3 regions of the Solibacillus sp. FSL W8-0474 genome follow, and region 3 is predicted to be linked to each of the others. Evidence: a T-box and tRNA genes for the amino acid it is inferred to sense, from the RefSeq annotation. Region 3 holds a T-box; the other regions hold tRNA genes.
What was found. A T-box is a leader RNA that pairs with one kind of tRNA and senses whether it is charged. The one in region 3 lies ahead of leuS (leucine--tRNA ligase), so its partner is inferred to be a tRNA-Leu.

Region 1 (5,704 bases), 2.8 Mb from region 3:
TTATTTCGGAATCATTCCCTCGGGGAATGAAACATTAACGTTTGCTGTTCAGTTTTGAAGGTTCATTCTTAATTGAATGGAATACTTCAAAACACTTGCTCCTGCGGTTACTCGTCGCAAATATGCGAAGAAGTAAAACAGGAAGCATATTTGTTCTTTGAAAACTGGATAAAACGACATTGAAAGCAATAAATCAAATTTCTATTTTATAGATTTTTAAACAAGTCAAGCAATTGACGTGTAAACTTAAATCTTAGATTTTATCTAAGTGTTAACTTTTGGTTAAGTTAATAAGGGCGCACGGTGGATGCCTTGGCACTAGGAGTCGATGAAGGACGGCACTAACACCGATATGCCTCGGGGAGCTGTAAGTAAGCTTTGATCCGGGGATTTCCGAATGGGGGAACCCACTATCTTTAATCGGATAGTATCTACACGTGAATACATAGCGTGATGAGGACAGACGCAGGGAACTGAAACATCTAAGTACCTGCAGGAACAGAAAGAAAATTCGATTCCCTGAGTAGCGGCGAGCGAAACGGGAAGAGCCCAAACCAAAGAGCTTGCTCTTTGGGGTTGTAGGACACTCTATACGGAGTTACAAAAGAATGAGTTAGACGAAGCGACTTGGAAAGGTCCGCGAAACAAGGTAAAAGCCCTGTAGTCAAAAGTTCATTCCCTCCAGAGTGTATCCTGAGTACGGCGGAACACGTGAAATTCCGTCGGAATCCGGGAGGACCATCTCCCAAGGCTAAATACTACCTAGTGACCGATAGTGAACCAGTACCGTGAGGGAAAGGTGAAAAGCACCCCGGAAGGGGAGTGAAATAGATCCTGAAACCGTGTGCCTACAAGTAGTTAGAGCCCGTTAATGGGTGATAGCGTGCCTTTTGTAGAATGAACCGGCGAGTTACGATTACGTGCGAGGTTAAGTTGAGAAGACGGAGCCGCAGCGAAAGCGAGTCTGAATAGGGCGAATTAGTACGTGGTCGTAGACCCGAAACCAGGTGATCTACCCATGTCCAGGGTGAAGGTGAGGTAACACTCACTGGAGGCCCGAACCCACGCACGTTGAAAAGTGCGGGGATGAGGTGTGGGTAGCGGAGAAATTCCAATCGAACCTGGAGATAGCTGGTTCTCTCCGAAATAGCTTTAGGGCTAGCCTCGTGATTGAGAATACCGGAGGTAGAGCACTGTTTGGACTAGGGGGGCATCTCGCTTTACCGAATTCAGACAAACTCCGAATGCCGGATATTTATACACGGGAGTCAGACTGCGAGTGATAAGATCCGTAGTCAAGAGGGAAACAGCCCAGACCACCAGCTAAGGTCCCCAAGTAATCGTTAAGTGGAAAAGGATGTGGCGTTGCTTAGACAACCAGGATGTTGGCTTAGAAGCAGCCATCATTTAAAGAGTGCGTAATAGCTCACTGGTCGAGTGACGCTGCGCCGAAAATGTATCGGGGCTAAACGATTCACCGAAGCTGTGGATGCATACTTTGAGTATGCGTGGTAGGAGAGCGTTCTAATAGCGTTGAAGTCAGACCGGAAGGACTGGTGGAGCGATTAGAAGTGAGAATGCCGGTATGAGTAGCGAAACATGGGTGAGAATCCCATGCACCGTATGACTAAGGTTTCCTGAGGAAGGCTCGTCCGCTCAGGGTTAGTCGGGACCTAAGCCGAGGCCGATAGGCGTAGGCGATGGACAACAGGTTGATATTCCTGTACCACCTCCTCACCGTTTGAGAAATGGGGGGACGCAGTAGGATAGGGTAAGCACGCCGTTGGTTGCGCGTGTTCAAGCAGTAAGGCGTGTATGTAGGCAAATCCGCATACTATAACGTTGAGCTGTGATGACGAGCTCTTATGAGCGAAGTTCCTGATTTCACACTGCCAAGAAAAGCCTCTATCGAGGTGAGAGGTGCCCGTACCGCAAACCGACACAGGTAGTCGAGGAGAGAATCCTAAGGTGTGCGAGAGAACTCTCGTTAAGGAACTCGGCAAAATGACCCCGTAACTTCGGGAGAAGGGGTGCTTCTTTGGGTGCATAGCCTAGAGAAGCCGCAGTGAATAGGCCCAGGCGACTGTTTAGCAAAAACACAGGTCTCTGCAAAACCGTAAGGTGACGTATAGGGGCTGACGCCTGCCCGGTGCTGGAAGGTTAAGAGGAGCGGTTAGCGCAAGCGAAGCTGTGAATTGAAGCCCCAGTAAACGGCGGCCGTAACTATAACGGTCCTAAGGTAGCGAAATTCCTTGTCGGGTAAGTTCCGACCCGCACGAAAGGCGTAACGATCTGGGCACTGTCTCAACGAGAGACTCGGTGAAATTATAGTACCTGTGAAGATGCAGGTTACCCGCGACAGGACGGAAAGACCCCGTGGAGCTTTACTGTAGCCTGATATTGAATTTTGGTACAACTTGTACAGGATAGGTAGGAGCCAGAGATCCCGGAGCGCCAGCTTCGGAGGAGGCGTCGGTGGGATACTACCCTGGTTGTATTGAACTTCTAACCCATGCCCCTTAGCGGGGTAGGAGACAGTGTCAGGCGGACAGTTTGACTGGGGCGGTCGCCTCCTAAAGAGTAACGGAGGCGCCCAAAGGTTCCCTCAGAATGGTTGGAAATCATTCGAAGAGTGTAAAGGCATAAGGGAGCTTGACTGCGAGACCTACAAGTCGAGCAGGGTCGAAAGACGGGCTTAGTGATCCGGTGGTTCCGCATGGAAGGGCCATCGCTCAACGGATAAAAGCTACCCCGGGGATAACAGGCTTATCTCCCCCAAGAGTCCACATCGACGGGGAGGTTTGGCACCTCGATGTCGGCTCATCGCATCCTGGGGCTGTAGTCGGTCCCAAGGGTTGGGCTGTTCGCCCATTAAAGCGGTACGCGAGCTGGGTTCAGAACGTCGTGAGACAGTTCGGTCCCTATCCGTCGTGGGCGTAGGAAATTTGAGAGGAGCTGTCCTTAGTACGAGAGGACCGGGATGGACACACCGCTGGTGTACCAGTTGTCTTGCCAAAGGCATCGCTGGGTAGCTATGTGTGGACGGGATAAGTGCTGAAAGCATCTAAGCATGAAGCCCCCCTCAAGATGAGATTTCCCATTACGCAAGTAAGTAAGACCCCTGAAAGACGATCAGGTAGATAGGTTCGAGGTGGAAGTGCGGTGACGCATGTAGCTGACGAATACTAATCGGTCGAGGACTTAACCACATTTTATTGCACAAATTCAATGAAACGTTTATCCAGTTTTGAAAGAACGATAAATTATAAAAAATGCTTGACCTTCGAGTAAAGTATGATATAATGAATCTTGTCTTTTAAACAAAATAGTCTAGTGATGATGGCAAAGAGGTCACACCCGTTCCCATACCGAACACGGAAGTTAAGCTCTTTAGCGCCGATGGTAGTTGGGGGCTTCCCCCTGTGAGAGTAGGACGTCGCTAGGCTTTTATACCCAGGAGGATTAGCTCAGCTGGGAGAGCACCTGCCTTACAAGCAGGGGGTCGGCGGTTCGAGCCCGTCATCCTCCACCATTTCTAAATGCCGGTGTAGCTCAGTTGGTAGAGCAACTGACTTGTAATCAGTAGGTCGAGGGTTCGACTCCTTTCGCCGGCACCATTTAGAGAGCCATTAGCTCAGTTGGTAGAGCATCTGACTTTTAATCAGAGGGTCGAAGGTTCGAGTCCTTCATGGCTCACCAGTTTTATATTGTCTGCTGCGGGTGTGGCGGAATTGGCAGACGCACTAGACTTAGGATCTAGCGCCGCAAGGCGTGGGGGTTCGACTCCCTTCACCCGCACCATTTTAATTTCAAATACTGTCAGAGTAAAAATATCTTATGCATTTTGCGGAAGTAGTTCAGTGGTAGAACACCACCTTGCCAAGGTGGGGGTCGCGAGTTCGAACCTCGTCTTCCGCTCCAAAAATGCCGGGGTGGCGGAACTGGCAGACGCACAGGACTTAAAATCCTGCGGTGAGTGATCACCGTGCCGGTTCGATTCCGGCCCTCGGCACCATCTTTACTTTATATTTTGCGCCCGTAGCTCAATTGGATAGAGCGTCTGACTACGGATCAGAAGGTTGTGGGTTCGACTCCTGCCGGGCGCGCCATATTTCGGAATGTAGCTCAGCTTGGTAGAGCACTTGGTTTGGGACCAAGGGGTCGTAGGTTCGAATCCTGTCATTCCGACCATTATTTAGGGGCCTTAGCTCAGCTGGGAGAGCGCCTGCCTTGCACGCAGGAGGTCAGCGGTTCGATCCCGCTAGGCTCCACCATGAACCTTGAAAACTGAACAAGCAACGTTAATGAAACAAGCTTCTTAAATGAAGCAAACAATAGATTTCAACTTTTAATTAAGTTGAATCGCTAGCAAAGCAAATGAGCTTTCAAACTACTTTTATGGAGAGTTTGATCCTGGCTCAGGACGAACGCTGGCGGCGTGCCTAATACATGCAAGTCGAGCGGATGATGAGAGAAGCTTGCTTCTCTCTGATTTAGCGGCGGACGGGTGAGTAACACGTGGGTAACCTACCTTATAGATTGGGATAACTCCGGGAAACCGGGGCTAATACCGAATAATACTTTTAAACACATGTTTGAAAGTTGAAAGACGGTTTCGGCTGTCACTATAAGATGGACCCGCGGCGCATTAGCTAGTTGGTGAGGTAACGGCTCACCAAGGCAACGATGCGTAGCCGACCTGAGAGGGTGATCGGCCACACTGGGACTGAGACACGGCCCAGACTCCTACGGGAGGCAGCAGTAGGGAATCTTCCACAATGGACGAAAGTCTGATGGAGCAACGCCGCGTGAGTGAAGAAGGATTTCGGTTCGTAAAACTCTGTTGCAAGGGAAGAACAAGTAGCGTAGTAACTGGCGCTACCTTGACGGTACCTTGTTAGAAAGCCACGGCTAACTACGTGCCAGCAGCCGCGGTAATACGTAGGTGGCAAGCGTTGTCCGGAATTATTGGGCGTAAAGCGCGCGCAGGTGGTTCCTTAAGTCTGATGTGAAAGCCCCCGGCTCAACCGGGGAGGGTCATTGGAAACTGGGGAACTTGAGTGCAGAAGAGGATAGTGGAATTCCAAGTGTAGCGGTGAAATGCGTAGAGATTTGGAGGAACACCAGTGGCGAAGGCGACTGTCTGGTCTGTAACTGACACTGAGGCGCGAAAGCGTGGGGAGCAAACAGGATTAGATACCCTGGTAGTCCACGCCGTAAACGATGAGTGCTAAGTGTTGGGGGGTTTCCGCCCCTCAGTGCTGCAGCTAACGCATTAAGCACTCCGCCTGGGGAGTACGGTCGCAAGACTGAAACTCAAAGGAATTGACGGGGGCCCGCACAAGCGGTGGAGCATGTGGTTTAATTCGAAGCAACGCGAAGAACCTTACCAGGTCTTGACATCCCGGTGACCACTATGGAGACATAGTTTCCCCTTCGGGGGCAACGGTGACAGGTGGTGCATGGTTGTCGTCAGCTCGTGTCGTGAGATGTTGGGTTAAGTCCCGCAACGAGCGCAACCCTTATTCTTAGTTGCCATCATTCAGTTGGGCACTCTAAGGAGACTGCCGGTGATAAACCGGAGGAAGGTGGGGATGACGTCAAATCATCATGCCCCTTATGACCTGGGCTACACACGTGCTACAATGGACGATACAAACGGTTGCCAACCCGCGAGGGGGAGCTAATCCGATAAAATCGTTCT
Region 2 (5,704 bases), 780 kb from region 3:
AAGCATTACTGAAAAAATATCCAATTAGTATTATTGCGATAGGGAACGGTACAGCATCTCGTGAAACAGAGCAATTTATTGCGGAGTTATTGAAAGAAACTGATGGGGATATTGCCTATGTTATTGTAAATGAAGCAGGGGCATCGGTGTATTCAGCATCGGAAGTGGCACGTGCGGAATTCCCGAATCTACAAGTAGAGCAACGTAGTGCCGTATCAATTGCACGCCGTTTACAGGATCCACTATCCGAGTTGGTGAAAATTGATCCGAAAGCTGTCGGTGTAGGTCAGTACCAGCATGATGTATCTCAAAAACAGCTAGCTGAATCATTGACGTTCATTGTAGAAACTGCAGTAAACCAAGTGGGGGTTGATGTGAATACGGCATCTGCATCACTTTTACAATATGTATCAGGGCTATCCAAAACAGTGGCTGAAAATATTGTAGCTATGCGAAGTGAAAATGGATCATTCTCTTCACGGACACAGCTTAAAAAGATACCGCGTTTAGGTGCCAAAACCTATGAGCAAGCAATTGGCTTTTTACGTATTTCAGAAGCAAAAAACCCATTGGATGCAACCGGCATTCACCCAGAGAGCTATAAATTGGCTGAAGCAATATTGGAGGCAGCGGGGGTAACAAAAAAAGATGTAGGTACGCAAAAGGCAGAAGAGGCTATTAATAAATTAAGTTTATCGACATTAAGTGAAACACTAAATGTCGGAGGAGTAACCTTGAAGGACATTATTGATACTTTAATAAAGCCAACCCGTGATCCTCGAGATGCATTTCCACAGCCTTTACTAAAAACGGATGTATTGCAGATGGATGATTTACAAGTAGGAATGGAATTGCAAGGAACTGTTCGAAATGTTGTGGATTTCGGAGCGTTTGTGGATATTGGTGTAAAACAAGACGGTCTAGTTCACATATCTAAATTGCAGAAGGGCCGGGTAAAGCATCCGTTAGATGTCGTATCATTAGGTGACATTGTGACGGTATGGGTAGAAAAGGTAGAAGCAAGTAAAGGGCGTATTTCATTAACGATGCTCTCACCGGAAAATCAACTAAACGTGTAAAGTAAATAAATATCAATTATAATAAAAAGCGCATAAATTAATATGTGCTTTTTTATTATGTGTGGGGAGGTAGCGTATGACAGATGAACAACTTCAAGAACTTGTAGAACAGTTATCTAATGAATATTTTAACCGACCTTTTGTTCATAAAGCGTATTTTAATAGTCGTTTAAAAACAACGGGTGGACGGTATTTATTAAGTAGTCATAATATAGAGCTCAATAAAAAGCTTTATGATCATTTCGGTTTACAAGAGCTCAAGGGGATTATCTTACATGAACTTTGCCATTATCATTTACATATTTTAGGAATGGGCTATAAGCATCGAGATGCGGATTTCCGAAATTTATTGAAAAAGGTCGGAGCGCCAAGATTTTGTTCTACAATAGAGCAGCCAAATAAACCTCTAAAGAAAAAGGCAATTCATATGTATAGTTGTGTAAATTGTGGGCAGATTTATAAAAGGAAAAAAAAGATGGATGTAAAAAAGTACTCTTGTAGCATTTGCCGAGGGAAAATTAAATTTTTGCGAAGTGAACTTTAACTTAATAAGATGTTTAGATAGTAGAAGATAAAGGAAAAGATTAATTGTGAGCTTTTCAGATGAATATGTTTTTTTGTATATATAATAGGAAATAAATTATTTTTAAAAAAAATTATTAAAAAGTGTTGACGAAACTTATTTCGATATCTATAATAGTAAAAGTCGACAAGATGATGTCGCTAAGAAGTTATTATTCCGAAGTAGCTCAGTTGGTAGAGCATCCGGCTGTTAACCGGCAGGTCGCAGGTTCGAGTCCTGCCTTCGGAGCCATTGTAGGCCCGTTGGTCAAGTGGTTAAGACACCGCCCTTTCACGGCGGTAACACGGGTTCGAATCCCGTACGGGTCACCACTTTTAATTTCATATTATAATTATAGTTTACTTATGGTCCCGTGGTGTAGCGGTTAACATGCCTGCCTGTCACGCAGGAGATCGCCGGTTCGATCCCGGTCGGGACCGCCATTTATTGGGGTATAGCCAAGCGGTAAGGCAACGGATTTTGATTCCGTCATGCCCTGGTTCGAATCCAGGTACCCCAGCCATTTTGGAGCCATTAGCTCAGTTGGTAGAGCATCTGACTTTTAATCAGAGGGTCGAAGGTTCGAGTCCTTCATGGCTCACCAGTTTTCATATTGACAAATTATTTTAAAGATGTATAATAATTAAAGTCGAATGAAGCGGTCGTGGCGGAATGGCAGACGCGCTAGGTTGAGGGCCTAGTGGGGGCAACCCCGTGGAGGTTCAAGTCCTCTCGGCCGCACCAAGTAACTTTTAACTTGCGCCCGTAGCTCAATTGGATAGAGCGTCTGACTACGGATCAGAAGGTTATGGGTTCGACTCCTGTCGGGCGCGCCAAAAAACATAAAATAATAAAATGCGGGTGTAGTTTAGTGGTAAAACCTCAGCCTTCCAAGCTGATGTTGTCGGTTCGATTCCGATCACCCGCTCCAGTTTTTTTAAAAAAACTGTTGACATTCACAAAAGGATGTTGTATGATATAAAAGTTGTCGCTAACGACAATACAATGAACCTTGAAAACTGAACAAGCAACGTTAATGAAACAAGCTTCTTAAATGAAGCAAACAATAGATTTTAACTTTTAATTAAGTTAAATCGCTAGCAAAGCAAATGAGCTTTCAAACTACTTTTATGGAGAGTTTGATCCTGGCTCAGGACGAACGCTGGCGGCGTGCCTAATACATGCAAGTCGAGCGGACGAATTTTTGGTGCTTGCACCGAATTTTCGTTAGCGGCGGACGGGTGAGTAACACGTGGGTAACCTACCTTGTAGATTGGGATAACTCCGGGAAACCGGGGCTAATACCGAATAATACTTTTAAACACATGTTTGGAAGTTGAAAGACGGTTTTGCTGTCACTATAAGATGGACCCGCGGCGCATTAGCTAGTTGGTGAGGTAACGGCTCACCAAGGCAACGATGCGTAGCCGACCTGAGAGGGTGATCGGCCACACTGGGACTGAGACACGGCCCAGACTCCTACGGGAGGCAGCAGTAGGGAATCTTCCACAATGGACGAAAGTCTGATGGAGCAACGCCGCGTGAGTGAAGAAGGATTTCGGTTCGTAAAACTCTGTTGCAAGGGAAGAACAAGTAGCGTAGTAACTGGCGCTACCTTGACGGTACCTTGTTAGAAAGCCACGGCTAACTACGTGCCAGCAGCCGCGGTAATACGTAGGTGGCAAGCGTTGTCCGGAATTATTGGGCGTAAAGCGCGCGCAGGTGGTTCCTTAAGTCTGATGTGAAAGCCCCCGGCTCAACCGGGGAGGGTCATTGGAAACTGGGGAACTTGAGTGCAGAAGAGGATAGTGGAATTCCAAGTGTAGCGGTGAAATGCGTAGAGATTTGGAGGAACACCAGTGGCGAAGGCGACTGTCTGGTCTGTAACTGACACTGAGGCGCGAAAGCGTGGGGAGCAAACAGGATTAGATACCCTGGTAGTCCACGCCGTAAACGATGAGTGCTAAGTGTTGGGGGGTTTCCGCCCCTCAGTGCTGCAGCTAACGCATTAAGCACTCCGCCTGGGGAGTACGGTCGCAAGACTGAAACTCAAAGGAATTGACGGGGGCCCGCACAAGCGGTGGAGCATGTGGTTTAATTCGAAGCAACGCGAAGAACCTTACCAGGTCTTGACATCCCGGTGACCACTATGGAGACATAGTTTCCCCTTCGGGGGCAACGGTGACAGGTGGTGCATGGTTGTCGTCAGCTCGTGTCGTGAGATGTTGGGTTAAGTCCCGCAACGAGCGCAACCCTTATTCTTAGTTGCCATCATTCAGTTGGGCACTCTAAGGAGACTGCCGGTGATAAACCGGAGGAAGGTGGGGATGACGTCAAATCATCATGCCCCTTATGACCTGGGCTACACACGTGCTACAATGGACGATACAAACGGTTGCCAACCCGCGAGGGGGAGCTAATCCGATAAAATCGTTCTCAGTTCGGATTGTAGGCTGCAACTCGCCTACATGAAGCCGGAATCGCTAGTAATCGCGGATCAGCATGCCGCGGTGAATACGTTCCCGGGCCTTGTACACACCGCCCGTCACACCACGAGAGTTTGTAACACCCGAAGTCGGTGAGGTAACCTTTATGGAGCCAGCCGCCGAAGGTGGGATAGATGATTGGGGTGAAGTCGTAACAAGGTAGCCGTATCGGAAGGTGCGGCTGGATCACCTCCTTTCTAAGGATTATTTCGGAATCATTCCCTCGGGGAATGAAACATTAACGTTTGCTGTTCAGTTTTGAAGGTTCATTCTTAATTGAATGGAATACTTCAAAACACTTGCTCCTGCGGTTACTCGTCGCAAATATGCGAAGAAGTAAGACAGGAAGCATATTCGTTCTTTGAAAACTGGATAAAACGACATTGAAAGCAATAAAACAAATTTCTATTTTATAGAAATGTAACAAGTCAAGCAATTGACGTGTAAACTTAAATCTTGGATTTTATCCAAGTGTTAACTTTTGGTTAAGTTAATAAGGGCGCACGGTGGATGCCTTGGCACTAGGAGTCGATGAAGGACGGCACTAACACCGATATGCCTCGGGGAGCTGTAAGTAAGCTTTGATCCGGGGATTTCCGAATGGGGGAACCCACTATCTTTAATCGGATAGTATCTACACGTGAATACATAGCGTGATGAGGACAGACGCAGGGAACTGAAACATCTAAGTACCTGCAGGAACAGAAAGAAAATTCGATTCCCTGAGTAGCGGCGAGCGAAACGGGAAGAGCCCAAACCAAAGAGCTTGCTCTTTGGGGTTGTAGGACACTCTATACGGAGTTACAAAAGAATGAGTTAGACGAAGCGACTTGGAAAGGTCCGCGAAACAAGGTAAAAGCCCTGTAGTCAAAAGTTCATTCCCTCCAGAGTGTATCCTGAGTACGGCGGAACACGTGAAATTCCGTCGGAATCCGGGAGGACCATCTCCCAAGGCTAAATACTACCTAGTGACCGATAGTGAACCAGTACCGTGAGGGAAAGGTGAAAAGCACCCCGGAAGGGGAGTGAAATAGATCCTGAAACCGTGTGCCTACAAGTAGTTAGAGCCCGTTAATGGGTGATAGCGTGCCTTTTGTAGAATGAACCGGCGAGTTACGATTACGTGCGAGGTTAAGTTGAGAAGACGGAGCCGCAGCGAAAGCGAGTCTGAATAGGGCGAATTAGTACGTGGTCGTAGACCCGAAACCAGGTGATCTACCCATGTCCAGGGTGAAGGTGAGGTAACACTCACTGGAGGCCCGAACCCACGCACGTTGAAAAGTGCGGGGATGAGGTGTGGGTAGCGGAGAAATTCCAATCGAACCTGGAGATAGCTGGTTCTCTCCGAAATAGCTTTAGGGCTAGCCTCGTGATTGAGAATACCGGAGGTAGAGCACTGTTTGGACTAGGGGGGCATCTCGCTTTACCGAATTCAGACAAACTCCGAATGCCGGATATTTATACACGGGAGTCAGACTGCGAGTGATAAGATCCGTAGTCAAGAGGGAAACAGCCCAGACCACCAGCTAAGGTCCCCAAGTAATCGTTAAGTGGAAAAGGATGTGGCGTTGCTTAGA
Region 3 (5,704 bases):
ATTTTTTCAATAAAGTTTGAGCATATTGAATAACACGTTCTAATATCATTTTGCAATTTCCGCCTTATAGTACTTTCCTTGATACGAGCCACGTCTTTCCAACTCTGCATCGATTCCATTAAGTACTTCCCATTTGTTTACAGACCACATTGGACCAATCATTAAATCAATCGGACCATCGCCTGTTATACGGTGGACAATCATTTCAGGTGGAAGAATTTCAAGCTGATCTGCTACAAGCTGAACATATGCATCTTTTTCCATAAACTCCAGCATACCTTTTTCGTATTGTTTCACAAGAGGTGTCCCTTTTAAAAGATGGAGCAGATGGATTTTGATACCTTGTACATCTAGTTTAGCCACTTCACTTGCTGTTTCCATCATCATATCGTAATCCTCTAAAGGCAATCCGTTAATAATATGTGTTACGACACGTATGCCGTGCTTACGCAGTTTATTAAGACCCTCCACATATGTCGCATAATCATGTGCGCGGTTAATTAAGTTGGCTGTTTTTTCATGGACTGTCTGTAATCCTAGCTCTACCCATAAATAAGTGCGCTCATTTAATTCAGCCAAATATTCTACGACATCATCTGGCAGGCAATCGGGACGTGTTGCGATAGAAATACCCATTACTCCTTCACAGGCAAGTGCTGCTTCGAACTTCTCTTTTAATACTTCAAGTGGGGCATGTGTATTTGTGTACGCTTGGAAGTACGCCATCGTTAAGCCGTCTTTCCATTTGTTCTCCATTTTAGCTTTGATTTTTTCGAATTGTACAGGGATCGGATCTACTTTACTACCTGCAAAGTCACCTGAACCTGCAGCAGAACAAAACGTACAGCCACCAAAAGCGACCGTACCGTCACGGTTTGGGCAATCGAAGCCAGCATCTAATGCGACTTTATATACTTTCTTTCCAAATTCATTTCGTAAATAGCGATTCCATGTATAATAACGTTTCCCGTCGGAAGGGAAAGGAAAATTTGTTTCAGTCATTCGTTGTTCACTCCTCTAACGTATTATTCTAACATGGACAGAACCTAATAGAAAATTTTTTTCTTGTACATTTTTATGCGAAAGAATACACTTGTTATTTGAGCAAATGTTGAAGGAGGAAATTCAGTGCCGAAACAAGTCTGGTTTTTAATTATTGGCACATTCGTAAATACGGTCGGGAATTCATTTTTATGGCCTTTAAATAGTATCTATATTCATGATCATTTAGGAAAATCATTGACTACAGCGGGCATTGTTCTGATGCTCAATTCATTGGCGGGTGTTTTTGGGAATCTAGTAGGTGGATATTTATTCGATAGATTAGGTGGCTATAAAGCAATTTTGATAGGAGTAGTACTTAATTTATTTTCAATTTCGCTTCTCACTATTTGGCATGATTGGCCACAATACATTATATTTTTGGCGATGATGGGCTTTAGCGGGGGAATAGTGTATCCGGCTATTTACGCCATTGCAGGAAGTGCCTGGCCTGAGGGAGGACGCAGAGCCTTTAATGCGATTTTCTTGGCAAATAACGTTGGAGTTGCCATTGGACCAGCGTTAGCAGGATTAGTCGCGGATATAAAGTTTGATTATGTGTTTAGTGCGAATTTATTTTTCTATGCACTATTTTTCGTTCTTGTCATAACTACGTACAAGCGTTTTGATAACAATAGGATCACAACGAAGTCCTTATCGAGTGATGAAGGCAAACAAAGAAATAAAGCACCTATAATCGCTATAGGGATTTTAAGTATATCTCTCGTAGTATGTTGGTTAAGCTACTCACAGTGGAGTGCAACGATTTCTTCATATACGCAAGGATTGGGGATGAGCTTGTCCCAATATAGTTTGCTTTGGACAATCAATGGTTTTATGATAGTGGCGATCCAGCCAATTATTAAACCGCTTGTCACACGCTGGGAAAATAAAATAAAACATCAATTAACACTAGGTTTAGTACTTATGTCGATCTCATTTGGTGTCGTTTATTTTGCGCAGGATTTTAAAATGTTTGCAGCGGCTATGGTCATTTTAACATTCGGGGAAGTATTCTTTACACCGATTATCCCGATGATTGCCAACAAGCTGGCTCCACAAGGTCAAGAAGGCTTTTATCAAGGGCTAGTGAACAGTGCAACAACAATCGGGCGAATGATTGGACCTGTATTTGGTGGTTTAATGGTGGACTTATATGGCATGCAAATGCTCATGATGATTTTATCGATTCTTATAGTTTTGGCAATTATTCCATGTCTGCTATATGATCGTGTATTAAGAAAAGTATAATCATAAAACAGCTACTTGTACTTTTCTGTGGAATTAGTTAAAATGAATGAAATAATAATTTTGACTGTGATGAGGAATAGTAGATGGACTCACTTTATAGAGAGCCAGCGGATGGTGGAAGCTGGTAAGTGTCAAATTGAACTCGCCTCGGAGTTTGCTTTAGTGAAATGTTTAGTAGCTAAGGCCGTGTATTCGCGTTAAGAAATGAAGCTGAGTGCTGTGTCACTAATTTGGGTGGTACCGCGGGAGTAAAAATAACCTCTCGTCCCTTCTTATCATAAGATGGGACGGGATTTTTTTATTTTTTAAATATTCTGTTAAATCATGGATAATACGCCTACAATACATAAACCACAGCAAGAATGAGTTTAAAGGAGGAGTTATTGTGAGTTTTAATCATCAAGAGATTGAGAAAAAGTGGCAAGCGTTTTGGGATGAAAATAAAACATTCAAAACGGAAAATGAAGTGGATAAACCAAAATTTTATGCTTTGGATATGTTCCCATATCCATCGGGTGCCGGTCTACACGTAGGACACCCTGAGGGCTATACAGCGACAGATATTTTATCTCGTTTTAAACGTATGCAAGGCTATAATGTTCTTCATCCAATGGGATGGGATGCATTTGGTTTACCAGCAGAGCAATACGCATTAGACACGGGGAATGACCCTGCTGAATTTACGGCAAAAAACATTGAAACATTTAAACGTCAAATTAATGAACTAGGTTTCTCTTATGACTGGGACCGTGAAATTAATACAACAGATCCGTCTTATTACAAATGGACACAATGGATTTTCACAAAATTAGTGGAAATGGATTTAGCTTATGTTGATGAAGTTGCCGTGAACTGGTGTGAAGCTTTAGGTACAGTTCTTGCAAACGAAGAAGTAATCGACGGACTTTCTGAGCGCGGTGGTCACCCTGTAGTACGTCGTCCGATGCGACAATGGGTACTGCGCATTACGAAATACGCAGACCGTCTAGTTGATGATTTAGTCGATGTTGATTGGCCGGAATCGATTAAAGAAATGCAACGTAACTGGATTGGTCGTTCTGAAGGAGCTCAAGTGAAATTCACAGTGGCTGGTACAGACAAAGGATTCGAAGTATTTACTACACGCCCTGATACTTTATTCGGTGCTACTTATTGTGTATTGGCACCAGAACATAAACTAGTAGCTGAAATAACTACTCCAGAGCAACGTGCAACGGTAGAAGCATACTTAGAGAAAGTATCATTAAAATCTGACCTTGAGCGTACAGATTTAGCAAAAGAAAAAACAGGTGTATTCACTGGTGCATATGCAGTAAATCCAATCAACGGCAAAGAAGTGCCAATCTGGATTGCAGATTATGTATTGTCAACATACGGTACAGGTGCAATTATGGCTGTTCCAGCACATGATGAGCGTGACTACGAATTCGCAAAAGAGTTTAATTTAGAAATCGTCCAAGTACTTGAAGGTGGAGATATCGAAATCGAGGCCTTCGTCGGGGATGGTGCACATATTAACTCTGAATTCCTAAATGGCTTAAATAAAGAAGATGGCATTAAGGCAGCGATTGATTGGTTAGTAGAAAATGGCGTAGGGGAAAAGAAAATTACTTACCGTCTACGTGACTGGTTATTCAGCCGCCAACGTTATTGGGGCGAGCCAATCCCAGTAATTCACTGGGAAGATGGCACAATGACAACAATTCCTGTAGAAGAGCTGCCATTAGAATTACCAAAAACAACAAACATCCGTCCTTCAGGTACAGGAGAATCACCACTGGCAAATATTGGAGAATGGGTAAATGTAGTTGATCCTGTAACAGGTAAAAAAGGTCGTCGTGAAACGAATACAATGCCTCAATGGGCCGGTTCTTCATGGTACTTCTTACGCTATATCGATCCGAAAAACGATCAGGCACTTGCAGATCCTGAATTACTAAAGCGCTGGTTACCAGTTGATATTTATATCGGTGGTGCAGAGCATGCTGTACTTCACTTACTGTACGCGCGCTTCTGGCATAAAGTCCTTTACGATTTAGGTGTTGTGCATACGAAGGAACCATTCCAAAAATTATTCAACCAAGGGATGATTTTAGGTGAAGGTAACGAAAAGATGTCGAAATCAAAAGGGAACGTTGTAAACCCGGACGATATTATTGAGTCACATGGTGCAGATACATTACGTTTATACGAAATGTTCATGGGTCCATTAGAAGCATCTGTAGCATGGAGCACAAACGGTCTTGACGGAGCACGTCGTTTCTTAGATCGCATTTGGCGTCTATTTGTAACAGAAGAAGGAAAACTTGCAACAAAAATTCAAGATTCTAATGACACAACATTGGAAAAAGTGTATCACCAAACTGTGAAAAAAGTGACAGATGACTATGAAGGTATTCGCTTCAACACTGCTATTTCACAAATGATGGTATTCATTAATGATTGCTACAAAGCGGAAGTGATCCCTGTTGAATATGCAAAAGGGTTCGTCAAACTATTATCACCAATCGCACCACATATCGCGGAAGAGCTTTGGACAATTTTAGGACATGAAGACACAATTACGTATGCTACATGGCCAACATATGACGAAGCAAAACTAGTAGATGACGAAATCGAAGTAGTTGTTCAAGTATTAGGTAAAGTACGTGCGAAAGTAACAGTAGCAAAAGATATCTCAAAAGAAGACTTGGAAAAAGTGGCTTTAGCCGATAGCAAAGTACAAGAATTCATTGAAGGAAAAACAGTTGTCAAAGTAATTGTTATTCCAGGGAAATTAGTCAATATCGTTATTAAATAAATATTAAAACAAAAAAGTCTGCTCGCATTTTGAGCAGACTTTTTTTAATGGATTATAGTTGATGATGGAACACCGATTCTTTCCAAAAGATAATGAAAATCAAAATTGTCTTTATTGTCACCTATTAAATCAATTAAATACTTTTCAATTTTCCTTTGCGGCATTTCATACATATTCGGTAAATATGAAAGTAATAGCGTATCTGTATTTCCGCACGTAATGATACAGGTTCTAGAAAAGTTTTGTGTATCAAGCTTTGTTAAGATCATTTCCAGACTGGAATGCACCGGCATAACATGAGGAAATATTCGATTATTATGAATTAAGCCTATAAATACTTTGAAAAAATAATCATTTTGAACATGGTCATCAATTAGAATTAAAACATGATCATGATATGAATCGTTTTCAATCAGTTCATCGACTTTATGCTGCATTAATTGTTCCATATACTCTACAACTTGCTCATATTTCGTATTAGTAATAGCTTTTTGCATCTTCAGTAAATTTAAAATCTGATAAACAGGTATAAATATTTTAGTGAAATATTCTTCTATAGTAAAATTATCTACAATTTTTAAATAAGTTTTTTTTGCATTTTCAACATTTGCA

Region 1: it encodes a tRNA-Leu, which carries the amino acid that the T-box ahead of leuS (leucine--tRNA ligase) is inferred to sense. The anticodon was not compared.
Region 2: it encodes a tRNA-Leu, which carries the amino acid that the T-box ahead of leuS (leucine--tRNA ligase) is inferred to sense. The anticodon was not compared.

Annotation. Positions count from the first base shown of each region.
Region 1 is NZ_JBBOQJ010000001.1:113,810-119,513, forward strand. Features, by position in the region: rRNA gene NYE67_RS00535 (23S ribosomal RNA) at 281-3,209, shown strand; rRNA gene rrf (5S ribosomal RNA) at 3,330-3,445, shown strand; tRNA gene NYE67_RS00545 (tRNA-Val) at 3,457-3,532, shown strand; tRNA gene NYE67_RS00550 (tRNA-Thr) at 3,542-3,617, shown strand; tRNA gene NYE67_RS00555 (tRNA-Lys) at 3,624-3,699, shown strand; tRNA gene NYE67_RS00560 (tRNA-Leu) at 3,717-3,801, shown strand; tRNA gene NYE67_RS00565 (tRNA-Gly) at 3,847-3,921, shown strand; tRNA gene NYE67_RS00570 (tRNA-Leu) at 3,927-4,015, shown strand; tRNA gene NYE67_RS00575 (tRNA-Arg) at 4,033-4,109, shown strand; tRNA gene NYE67_RS00580 (tRNA-Pro) at 4,115-4,191, shown strand; tRNA gene NYE67_RS00585 (tRNA-Ala) at 4,199-4,274, shown strand; rRNA gene NYE67_RS00590 (16S ribosomal RNA) at 4,396-5,704, shown strand, end outside.
Region 2 is NZ_JBBOQJ010000001.1:3,706,993-3,712,696, reverse strand. Features, by position in the region: gene NYE67_RS18795 (Tex family protein) at 1-1,079, shown strand, start outside; gene NYE67_RS18790 (SprT family protein) at 1,156-1,623, shown strand; tRNA gene NYE67_RS18785 (tRNA-Asn) at 1,818-1,893, shown strand; tRNA gene NYE67_RS18780 (tRNA-Glu) at 1,899-1,973, shown strand; tRNA gene NYE67_RS18775 (tRNA-Asp) at 2,009-2,084, shown strand; tRNA gene NYE67_RS18770 (tRNA-Gln) at 2,090-2,164, shown strand; tRNA gene NYE67_RS18765 (tRNA-Lys) at 2,170-2,245, shown strand; tRNA gene NYE67_RS18760 (tRNA-Leu) at 2,300-2,385, shown strand; tRNA gene NYE67_RS18755 (tRNA-Arg) at 2,401-2,477, shown strand; tRNA gene NYE67_RS18750 (tRNA-Gly) at 2,499-2,572, shown strand; rRNA gene NYE67_RS18745 (16S ribosomal RNA) at 2,769-4,324, shown strand; rRNA gene NYE67_RS18740 (23S ribosomal RNA) at 4,611-5,704, shown strand, end outside.
Region 3 is NZ_JBBOQJ010000001.1:2,927,274-2,932,977, reverse strand. Features, by position in the region: gene NYE67_RS14750 (tRNA (mnm(5)s(2)U34)-methyltransferase) at 1-49, opposite strand, end outside; gene NYE67_RS14745 (TIGR01212 family radical SAM protein) at 46-1,002, opposite strand; gene NYE67_RS14740 (MDR family MFS transporter) at 1,129-2,292, shown strand; T-box leader at 2,350-2,565, shown strand; gene leuS (leucine--tRNA ligase) at 2,678-5,092, shown strand; gene NYE67_RS14730 (HD-GYP domain-containing protein) at 5,137-5,704, opposite strand, start outside.